2 regions of the Enterobacter nematophilus genome follow, and region 2 is predicted to be linked to the other one. Evidence: predicted binding sites of a transcription regulator. Region 2 holds the regulator's gene; the other holds the start of a gene.

Region 1 (4,213 bases), on a different contig from region 2:
CCGCGGCGAGGTGAAGCTGTGCGCGCAGATCGCCCGCTACTACGCCGACAACGCGAAGCAGTTCCTGGCCCCGGTGAAGTACGACTCTGAGCTCGGCGAAGCGTGGGTGGAGCATCACCCCATCGGCGTGCTGATGGCCGTTGAGCCTTGGAACTTCCCGTACTACCAGCTGATGCGCGTCCTGGCGCCAAACCTGGCGGCGGGTAACCCCGTTATTGCCAAGCATGCCAGCATCGTGCCGCACTGCGCCGAGACCTTTGCGCATCTGGTGCGCGAGGCGGGCGCGCCGGAAGGGGCGTGGACGAACCTGTTTATCTCGTCTGAACAGGTAGCGAATATCATCGCAGACGATCGCGTGCAGGGCGCAGCGCTAACCGGCTCCGAAAAGGCAGGCAGCGTGGTGGCCGCGCAGGCGGCGAAGCACATCAAGAAATCGACCCTGGAGCTGGGCGGTAATGACGTCTTCGTGGTGCTGGATGACGCGGACCTTGAGAAGGCCGTTAAGATTGGCGTGAATGCGCGACTCAACAACGCCGGGCAGGTCTGTACCGCGGCGAAGCGCTTTATCCTGCATGAAAAGATTGCCGATGCCTTCCTGACCAAATTTACCGAGGCGTTTAAGCAGGTGAAGATTGGCGATCCGCTGGACGAAAGCACCACGCTGGGGCCGCTCTCTTCCAAAGATGCGCTGGAAACGCTGACCAAACAGGTTAACGAGGCGGTGAAAAACGGCGCCACGCTGCACTATGGCGGCAAGCCGGTGCAGCGCGACGGTAGCTTCTTCGAACCGACGATCCTGACGAATATCTCCCGCGACAACCCGGCGTACTTCGAAGAGTTCTTCGGCCCGGTGGCGCAGATGTACGTGGTGAAAAACGACGACGAGGCGGTCGCGCTGGCGAACGACTCCCACTACGGCCTGGGCGGGGCGGTGTTCAGCCAGGACATCGAGCGCGCGAAGAAAATGGCGTCGCGGATCGAGACCGGGATGGTGTACATCAACTGGCTCACCGATACCGCAGCAGAGCTGCCGTTCGGCGGCGTGAAGCGCTCCGGCTACGGACGCGAGCTGTCGGATCTGGGGATCAAAGAGTTTGTGAACCAGAAGCTGGTGGTGGTGCGTAAGTAAGCGGTCATAAAAAACCTGCCGGTTGGCAGGTTTTTTTTCAGTTGATTACTGGACTTCGATCTTGTCCCAGCCGCTTTTGAACATGCAGCTGTCGACTAACGTATCCCGGCGATATTCATTCGCGTCTTCAACCGTGTAGCTCGTGGAAATATCCTTTTTCTTGTTCTTTTTGTCCGTTTTTTCCGAGCTCGAACCGGTCACTACGTTATCCGGGGGCAGATCGATCAGGGCCTGCGCTTCGCATTCCGTGAGCTTTTTATTCATCTCAGCGTCGGTCACGCCCGGTTTTACCCATTTGTACTGGACGCAGCCGGTGAGCATCAGCGTGAGGCTCAGAACGCAAAGCGCGGTAATGCGGTGTTTCATTAGAAGGTTACTCCACCGCCTACATATGCGCCGTCAATCAGGGTGTGGTTTGGACGACCATCTTTGCCGTCAACGCTCACGTGGCGGTAGCCCACTTTCAGCGTAACCGGTTTGATTGGGGTCCAGCTTACGCCGCCGTTAGCTTCAACGTAGTTTTTCACGCTGTTGTTCAGGCCTTCAGGTGCCACATAGCCTTCGCCATAGACGTGGATGCTGTCGGTCAGCGCAACGTTTACGCCGCCGCCAATCGGGAAGGCCACGCCGTTATCGCCTTTTTTCGGGCCGATGTAGATGGCCTTTGCGCCCGCATTCAGCATCACCGGGCCCACTTCCAGATTGTAACCTGCGCCCACGCCACCGGTCTGGGTACCGTCGTCGGTGTTTTTCAGCCAGTTGCTTTCGAGATAAACACCGGAGGAGGATTTGCCCATTTCCAGGTTGAGGTTAGTAAAGTTTTTACCCTGCTCAATGCTGCCGCCCATTGCCAGTGCGGAACCCGAGATGGCGGTCAGCGCAGAAAGAAGAAGAATGTTCAGTTTTTTCATGATTCGTGCCTCATCATCAAATTAATCTGGAGGCACCTTAACAAGCGATGTTTATGACTGCAAATGTGATGAAAATCGACTTTTCATGCTGGGTTTGTTAATTTTTTTATCTTTATTTGTAACGCTGAGGTTGGGTTGTCGGTGTGTCAACGCGCATATTTCAGGCGTTGAGGAACAGTTTAATTTTTTGACTAAACGAAATCTGAACGAGCCAGGGATAGTGGTTTGAGATGAATTAATTGGGCTTCTAATAATTTCCAATTCCATTTCTAAAATCACATAAAAAAACAAATTTTTACATTTTTATGGTCATTATTCGCTCAAATGCCCGGCTACGCTTCCTTTCCATGTCATTTTTCTGACACGTTTGTTCATTACGTTGTGGGCTTCACTTTCTGGATGCTAACAATATGAAAAGAAAAATCATTCCTGTGCTTATCGGCTGTACGCTCTCTTTCTCTGGCCTGGCGGCGCAGCCCACGGCTGAGCGCTATGTTGTCAGCTTCCCTGACGGCTCACACGTGAAATACAGCGGCGCGTTTGCCGACGCGTTTCCAAATGGACTCCCGGTAGGGATTGGCTCCGGCCTGCTGTTTACGGGCAAGCAGGGCGATGCCCTGACCTTCGCGACCGTGACCGATCGCGGTCCCAACGCCGATGCGCCCAAAATGGGCAAAAACGAAGCCAAAATTTTTGTCACGCCGGATTTCGCGCCGCTGCTGATGACCATCCGCGTCCAGAACGGCAAAGCGGAGGCTGTCGACGCCCGTCCGCTGCATGATGATAAAGGCGAGATTAACGGCCTGCCGCTGCAAAGCGGCGTGATTGGATCCACCAACGAGGTAGCGTTCAGCGATACCCTCAAAATTCTGAAGGGTGACAACCGCGGGCTGGACACGGAAGGCATCACCCCGGACGGCAAGGGCGGCTTCTGGCTGTGCGACGAGTATGGCCCGTTCCTGATTAACGTCGACAGCAAAGGAAAAATTCTGGCGATCCACGGGCCGCAGGCGGCAGAAGGGGAAAAATCCATCGCGGGCGGTCTGCCAAACGTTATCAAGTGGCGCCAGCCGAACCGGGGCTTTGAAGGCCTGACCCGGATGCCGGACGGGCGTATTATCGCCGCCGTGCAAAGCACGCTGGATATCGACGGCAAGAGCAAAAAGCAGGCGCTGTTTACGCGTCTGGTCAGCTTCGACCCGGCGACCGGTAAAACCGCGATGTACGGCTATCCCATCGACAGCGCGGCCTACAGCAAAAACAGTGACGCCAAAATCGGCGACATCGTGGCGCTGGATGACCAGCACATCCTGCTGATTGAGCAGGGTGAAGATAAAAACGACGCGATGCGTAACCTTATCTACAAGGTGGATCTCAGCAAGGCGAGCGACCTGACCGCCTTCGACAAGCCGGGCGAGTACCCGGAGTTTGATGATGAGAAAACCCTGGCGCAGCGCGGCATTACCCTTGCTGCAAAAACGCAGGTTGTCGATCTGCGCGCGCTGGGCTGGAAGCAGGAGAAGGCCGAAGGGCTGGCGCTGATCGACGGCAAACGGCTTGCGGTGGCGAACGATAACGACTTTGGCGTGAAGGTGGCGATGCAGCACCCGGTCGAGGGCAAAAAGCTCAAGGATTATCGGGTGAACGCGGAAGGCAAGCTGACGCTGGATGATAAACCGGTGGAAACCACGCTCAGCGTGAAGCCGCTGAAGAAGCCGGAATCGGACAGCGAGCTGTGGATTGTGACGCTGCCGGAGGCGTTGAAATAATACCAGGGCTTACCCCTCACCCTAACCCTCTCCCCGAAGGGGAGAGGGGATTGTTCGGGGCGGTTATTTCTTCAGACCCGCAAACGCTGCCCGGATTTCTTCTTCCGGCAGCTGTATGCCAATAAACACCATCACGCTGTGCGGCGCTTCATCCCCCCACGGGCGATCCCAGTCGGCGCTGTACAGGCGCTGCACGCCCTGGAACAGCAGGCGGTTCGGCTCGCCGTCGATCCACAGCATTCCTTTATAGCGCAGCAGCTTGTCGGCAAACGACAGCAGCAGGTTTTCCATCACGCGGGATACCTCGCCGATGTCCACCGGGTAGTCCAGCTCCACCACAATCGAAGCCACGTCGTTTTGCTTGTCGGAGATAAAGTGGAAGCGCGGTTTCGCGGTGACGTTCT
Region 2 (4,213 bases):
CTCGCGGCTGCGGCGCACCAGCAACACCTCTACCGGCAACTCTTCGGTCAGCGCCTGAATTTTCCGCTGCATATCGTGCAGGTAGTCATCGGTGGTGATTTCAATATCCAGCCAGACGGGCGGGTTAAGCTCCGCGCCGCGCCACTGCTCAAGCTGTTCCGTAATCGCGGCAAGATCGCCCTTCAGCACCGCCAGCGGCTGGGTGACCGGCACTTCCAGCGTCTCGACGGCGCTGAGTTTGCCCTCATCAAAGCTCACCAGATGTACGGATTTGGCTTTGCCGGTTTCATCGAAGCTGAGCGAAATAGGGGAACCGCAGTAGCGGATATGCTCGCAGCCGCCGATGACCTGGGCGCGGTGAATGTGCCCGAGCGCGATGTAGTCCGCGGGCGGGAAGTTTTGCGCGGGAAAGGCATCAAGCGTACCGATATAGATCTCGCGGACCGCGTCACTTTTGCTGGCCCCGACGGTGGTGAGGTGCCCGGTGGCAATGACCGGAATGGCCTGTTCACCGCGCAGGGCACAGGCTTGTGCGTGCTGCTGGTGATAATAGTCGGTGATGGCCTGTAATAAATGCTGCTGCTTTTCCGCGCCCGACAGTCCCGCCTGGCTTTGTACGATGTCCCGCGGGCGTAAAAAGGGAATCGGACACAGTACCGCGCCCGGCGATCCGTCGCGTTTTTTCAGGATCTGCGGCGCGTGCCCGGCGCTGGCGACCACGGTGGTATTGAGAAACGCCAGGATATCGCGGGATTCATTGAGCGTGGCGACGGAGTCATGGTTACCGGCGACAATCACCAGATGACAGCCGGTCTGCTGCAGGTTCACCACGAAGCGGTTATACAATTCACGCGCATAGCTCGGCGGCGAACCGGTATCGAAAATGTCACCCGCCACAATAATGGCATCCACCTCGTGCGCCTGGGCCGTTTCCAGAAGCCAGTTCAGGAACGCTTCATGTTCAGCCGCACGGCTTTTGCTGTAAAAATTTTGACCCAGATGCCAGTCCGAGGTGTGAAGTATGCGCATAGGAGATCCGTGGCGAAAAACGATGCGGGCGATTATAAACTGTCAGGGAGAGGAAAATAACCGCTGTAATAAAACAACAGTTTGCCATTTATAGTGGTACTGTTTTTCATAAATCTGTCATAAATCTGACGCATAATGGCGCCGCATTACAAACTTGTAACTTAAATAAGATAAGACAGGGCAAAGTATGGCGAGACGTATTCTGGTCGTAGAAGATGAAGCTCCAATTCGTGAAATGGTGTGCTTCGTGCTCGAACAAAATGGCTTCCAGCCGGTTGAAGCGGAAGATTATGACAGCGCGGTGAACCAGCTGAATGAACCCTGGCCCGATCTGATTCTGCTTGACTGGATGTTGCCCGGCGGCTCCGGACTGCAGTTTATCAAACACCTGAAGCGTGAAGCGCTGACCCGCGACATCCCGGTTGTGATGCTCACGGCGCGCGGAGAGGAAGAGGATCGCGTGCGCGGTCTGGAGACCGGCGCGGACGATTACATTACTAAACCTTTCTCTCCGAAAGAGCTGGTTGCCCGCATTAAGGCCGTCATGCGCCGTATTTCGCCGATGGCGGTGGAAGAGGTGATTGAGATGCAGGGCCTGAGCCTTGATCCTACGTCACACCGCGTGATGACCGGCGAAAATCCCCTCGACATGGGGCCTACCGAATTTAAACTCCTGCACTTCTTTATGACCCATCCGGAACGCGTTTACAGCCGCGAGCAGTTGCTGAATAACGTCTGGGGAACTAACGTGTATGTCGAAGACCGGACGGTTGACGTACATATCCGCCGCCTGCGAAAAGCGCTGGAACTGAGCGGCCACGATCGCATGGTACAGACGGTCCGCGGCACGGGTTATCGTTTCTCGACCCGTTTCTGAACAATGACAGGAGTGTGACGCGTGCTGGAACGTCTGTCATGGAAAAGGCTCGTCTTTGAACTGATCTTATGCTGTATTCCGGCCCTCCTTCTGGGGGCCATTATTGGGCACCTGCCGTGGTTTCTGCTGGCGGCGGTTACCGGGCTGTTAGTCTGGCATTTCTGGAACCTGCTTCGTCTCTCCTGGTGGCTGTGGGTTGACCGCAGTATGACGCCGCCGCCGGGAAGCGGCAGTTGGGAGCCGCTGCTGTACGGCCTGCACCAGATGCAGATGCGTAATAAAAAGCGCCGTCGCGAGCTGGGAAGCCTGATCAAACGCTTTCGCAGCGGCGCAGAGTCGCTGCCGGATGCGGTGATCCTGACGACAGAAGAAGGAACTATTTTCTGGTGTAACGGGCTTGCGCAACAGCTGCTGGGCCTGCGCTGGCCGGACGATAATGGTCAGAACATCCTCAACCTTCTGCGCTATCCCGAGTTCACGCTGTATCTTAAAAAGCGTGATTTCACCCGTCCCCACAATCTGAAGCTGAATAACGGCCGCCATCTGGAAATCCGCGTGATGCCCTACAGCGATCGCCAGTGGCTGATGGTGGCGCGCGACGTGACCCAGATGCACCAGCTGGAAGGGGCGCGTCGTAACTTCTTCGCCAACGTCAGCCACGAGCTACGCACCCCGTTGACCGTGCTGCAGGGCTACCTGGAGATGATGCAGGAGCAAACCCTGGAAGGCGCGCCGCGTGAAAAAGCGCTGCATACGATGCGCGAGCAAACGCACCGTATGGAAGGGCTGGTGAAGCAGCTGCTGACGCTGTCGAAGATTGAAGCGGCGCCGTCGCTTGCGCTGAATGACACCATTGATGTGCCCATGATGCTGCGCGTCGTCGAGCGTGAAGCGCAGACGTTAAGCCATAAAAAACATCAGCTGACCTTTGACGTCGACAATACGCTGAAGGTGCTGGGCAGCGAGGATGAACTGCGTAGCGCCATCTCCAACCTGGTGTACAACGCGGTAAACCATACGCCGGAAGGGACGGATATCGTGGTGCGCTGGCAGCATACGCCGGCAGGCGCCGAGTTTAGCGTGGAGGATAACGGGCCGGGGATCGCCCCGGAGCATATTCCGCGCCTGACCGAGCGCTTCTACCGGGTGGATAAAGCGCGATCGCGGCAGACGGGGGGGAGCGGCCTGGGGCTGGCGATTGTGAAACACGCGGTGAATCACCATGAAAGCCGTCTTGATATCCAGAGTACCCTGGGTAAGGGAACCCGCTTCAGTTTCGTTATCCCGGAACGATTAATTGCCAAAAAAAGCGCCTGACGGCAGGCGTGTCATTTTACCTTTCCACGGGTCAGCAATCGCTGGCCCGTTTGCTTTGCAGTCAAGCGAAACGCGTGTGAATTTTATACGGTTGGCTGTTTTTTGTTCGCATGATTAGCCATGGGTTTTTCCTATAATTAGCGCATTGTTCTGGTGTGCGTTTTCATACTGGCATATTGTTCTGGTTTTGCGATCCCTCCTTGCCTTTAAACGTTATAAGCGTTTAAATTGCCCCCCAGATACTGTCAGACCGACTGTATTTGCGTGGTAAATCGAAAAACTATTCTTCTCCACGCCAGGACGGGAGCATTTCCCGCTGAAATTGAGCAAATTTTCGGCTGTATCGTCCCGTCAGGGAAATCGAAAATCTCAACGTTTTCAACACCACATCCACAGGCAGTAAGGTTTTATGACCCATCACTTAAAATCGCGTGACATTATCGCGCTGGGCTTTATGACATTTGCGCTGTTCGTTGGCGCAGGCAACATCATTTTCCCTCCAATGGTTGGCTTACAGGCGGGTGAACACGTCTGGACCGCCGCGTTTGGTTTCCTGATTACTGCCGTGGGTCTGCCGGTACTGACCGTTATCGCGCTGGCGAAAGTCGGTGGCGGCGTGGATAGCCTCAGCACCCCGATTGGCAAAGTGGCTGGCGTTCTGCTGGCAACCGTCTGCTATCTGGCCGTTGGTCCGCTGTTTGCTACCCCGCGTACCGCGACCGTTTCCTTCGAAGTGGGTATCGCCCCGCTGACCGGCGACGGCGCGATGCCGCTGTTCATCTACAGCCTGATTTATTTCGCCATCGTTATTCTGGTTTCCCTCTATCCGGGCAAGCTGCTGGACACGGTCGGTAACTTCCTGGCGCCGCTGAAAATTGTGGCGCTGATCGTGCTGGCCGTGGCGGCCATCATCTGGCCAGCCGGCCCGATTAGCGACGCGATGGATGCCTATAAAAACGCCGCGTTTTCTAACGGCTTTGTGAACGGCTA

What was found. The regulator PhoB, encoded in region 2, activates phosphate uptake and scavenging genes when phosphate is short. The targets are predictions, from matches to a motif close to CTGTCATAAAACTGNCNNAT.
Region 1: the regulator PhoB is predicted to act here: its motif matches at 2,386-2,405, upstream of OSH03_RS13980 (esterase-like activity of phytase family protein).

Annotation. Positions count from the first base shown of each region.
Region 1 is NZ_JAPKNE010000004.1:304,723-308,935, reverse strand. It holds gene OSH03_RS13995 (NAD-dependent succinate-semialdehyde dehydrogenase) at 1-1,129, shown strand, start outside; gene OSH03_RS13990 (hypothetical protein) at 1,175-1,495, opposite strand; gene OSH03_RS13985 (YfaZ family outer membrane protein) at 1,495-2,040, opposite strand; gene OSH03_RS13980 (esterase-like activity of phytase family protein) at 2,451-3,809, shown strand; gene yjiA (GTPase) at 3,873-4,213, opposite strand, start outside.
Region 2 is NZ_JAPKNE010000006.1:120,683-124,895, forward strand. It holds gene sbcD (exonuclease subunit SbcD) at 1-1,029, opposite strand, end outside; gene phoB (phosphate response regulator transcription factor PhoB) at 1,217-1,906, shown strand; gene phoR (phosphate regulon sensor histidine kinase PhoR) at 1,928-3,223, shown strand; gene brnQ (branched-chain amino acid transporter carrier protein BrnQ) at 3,633-4,213, shown strand, end outside.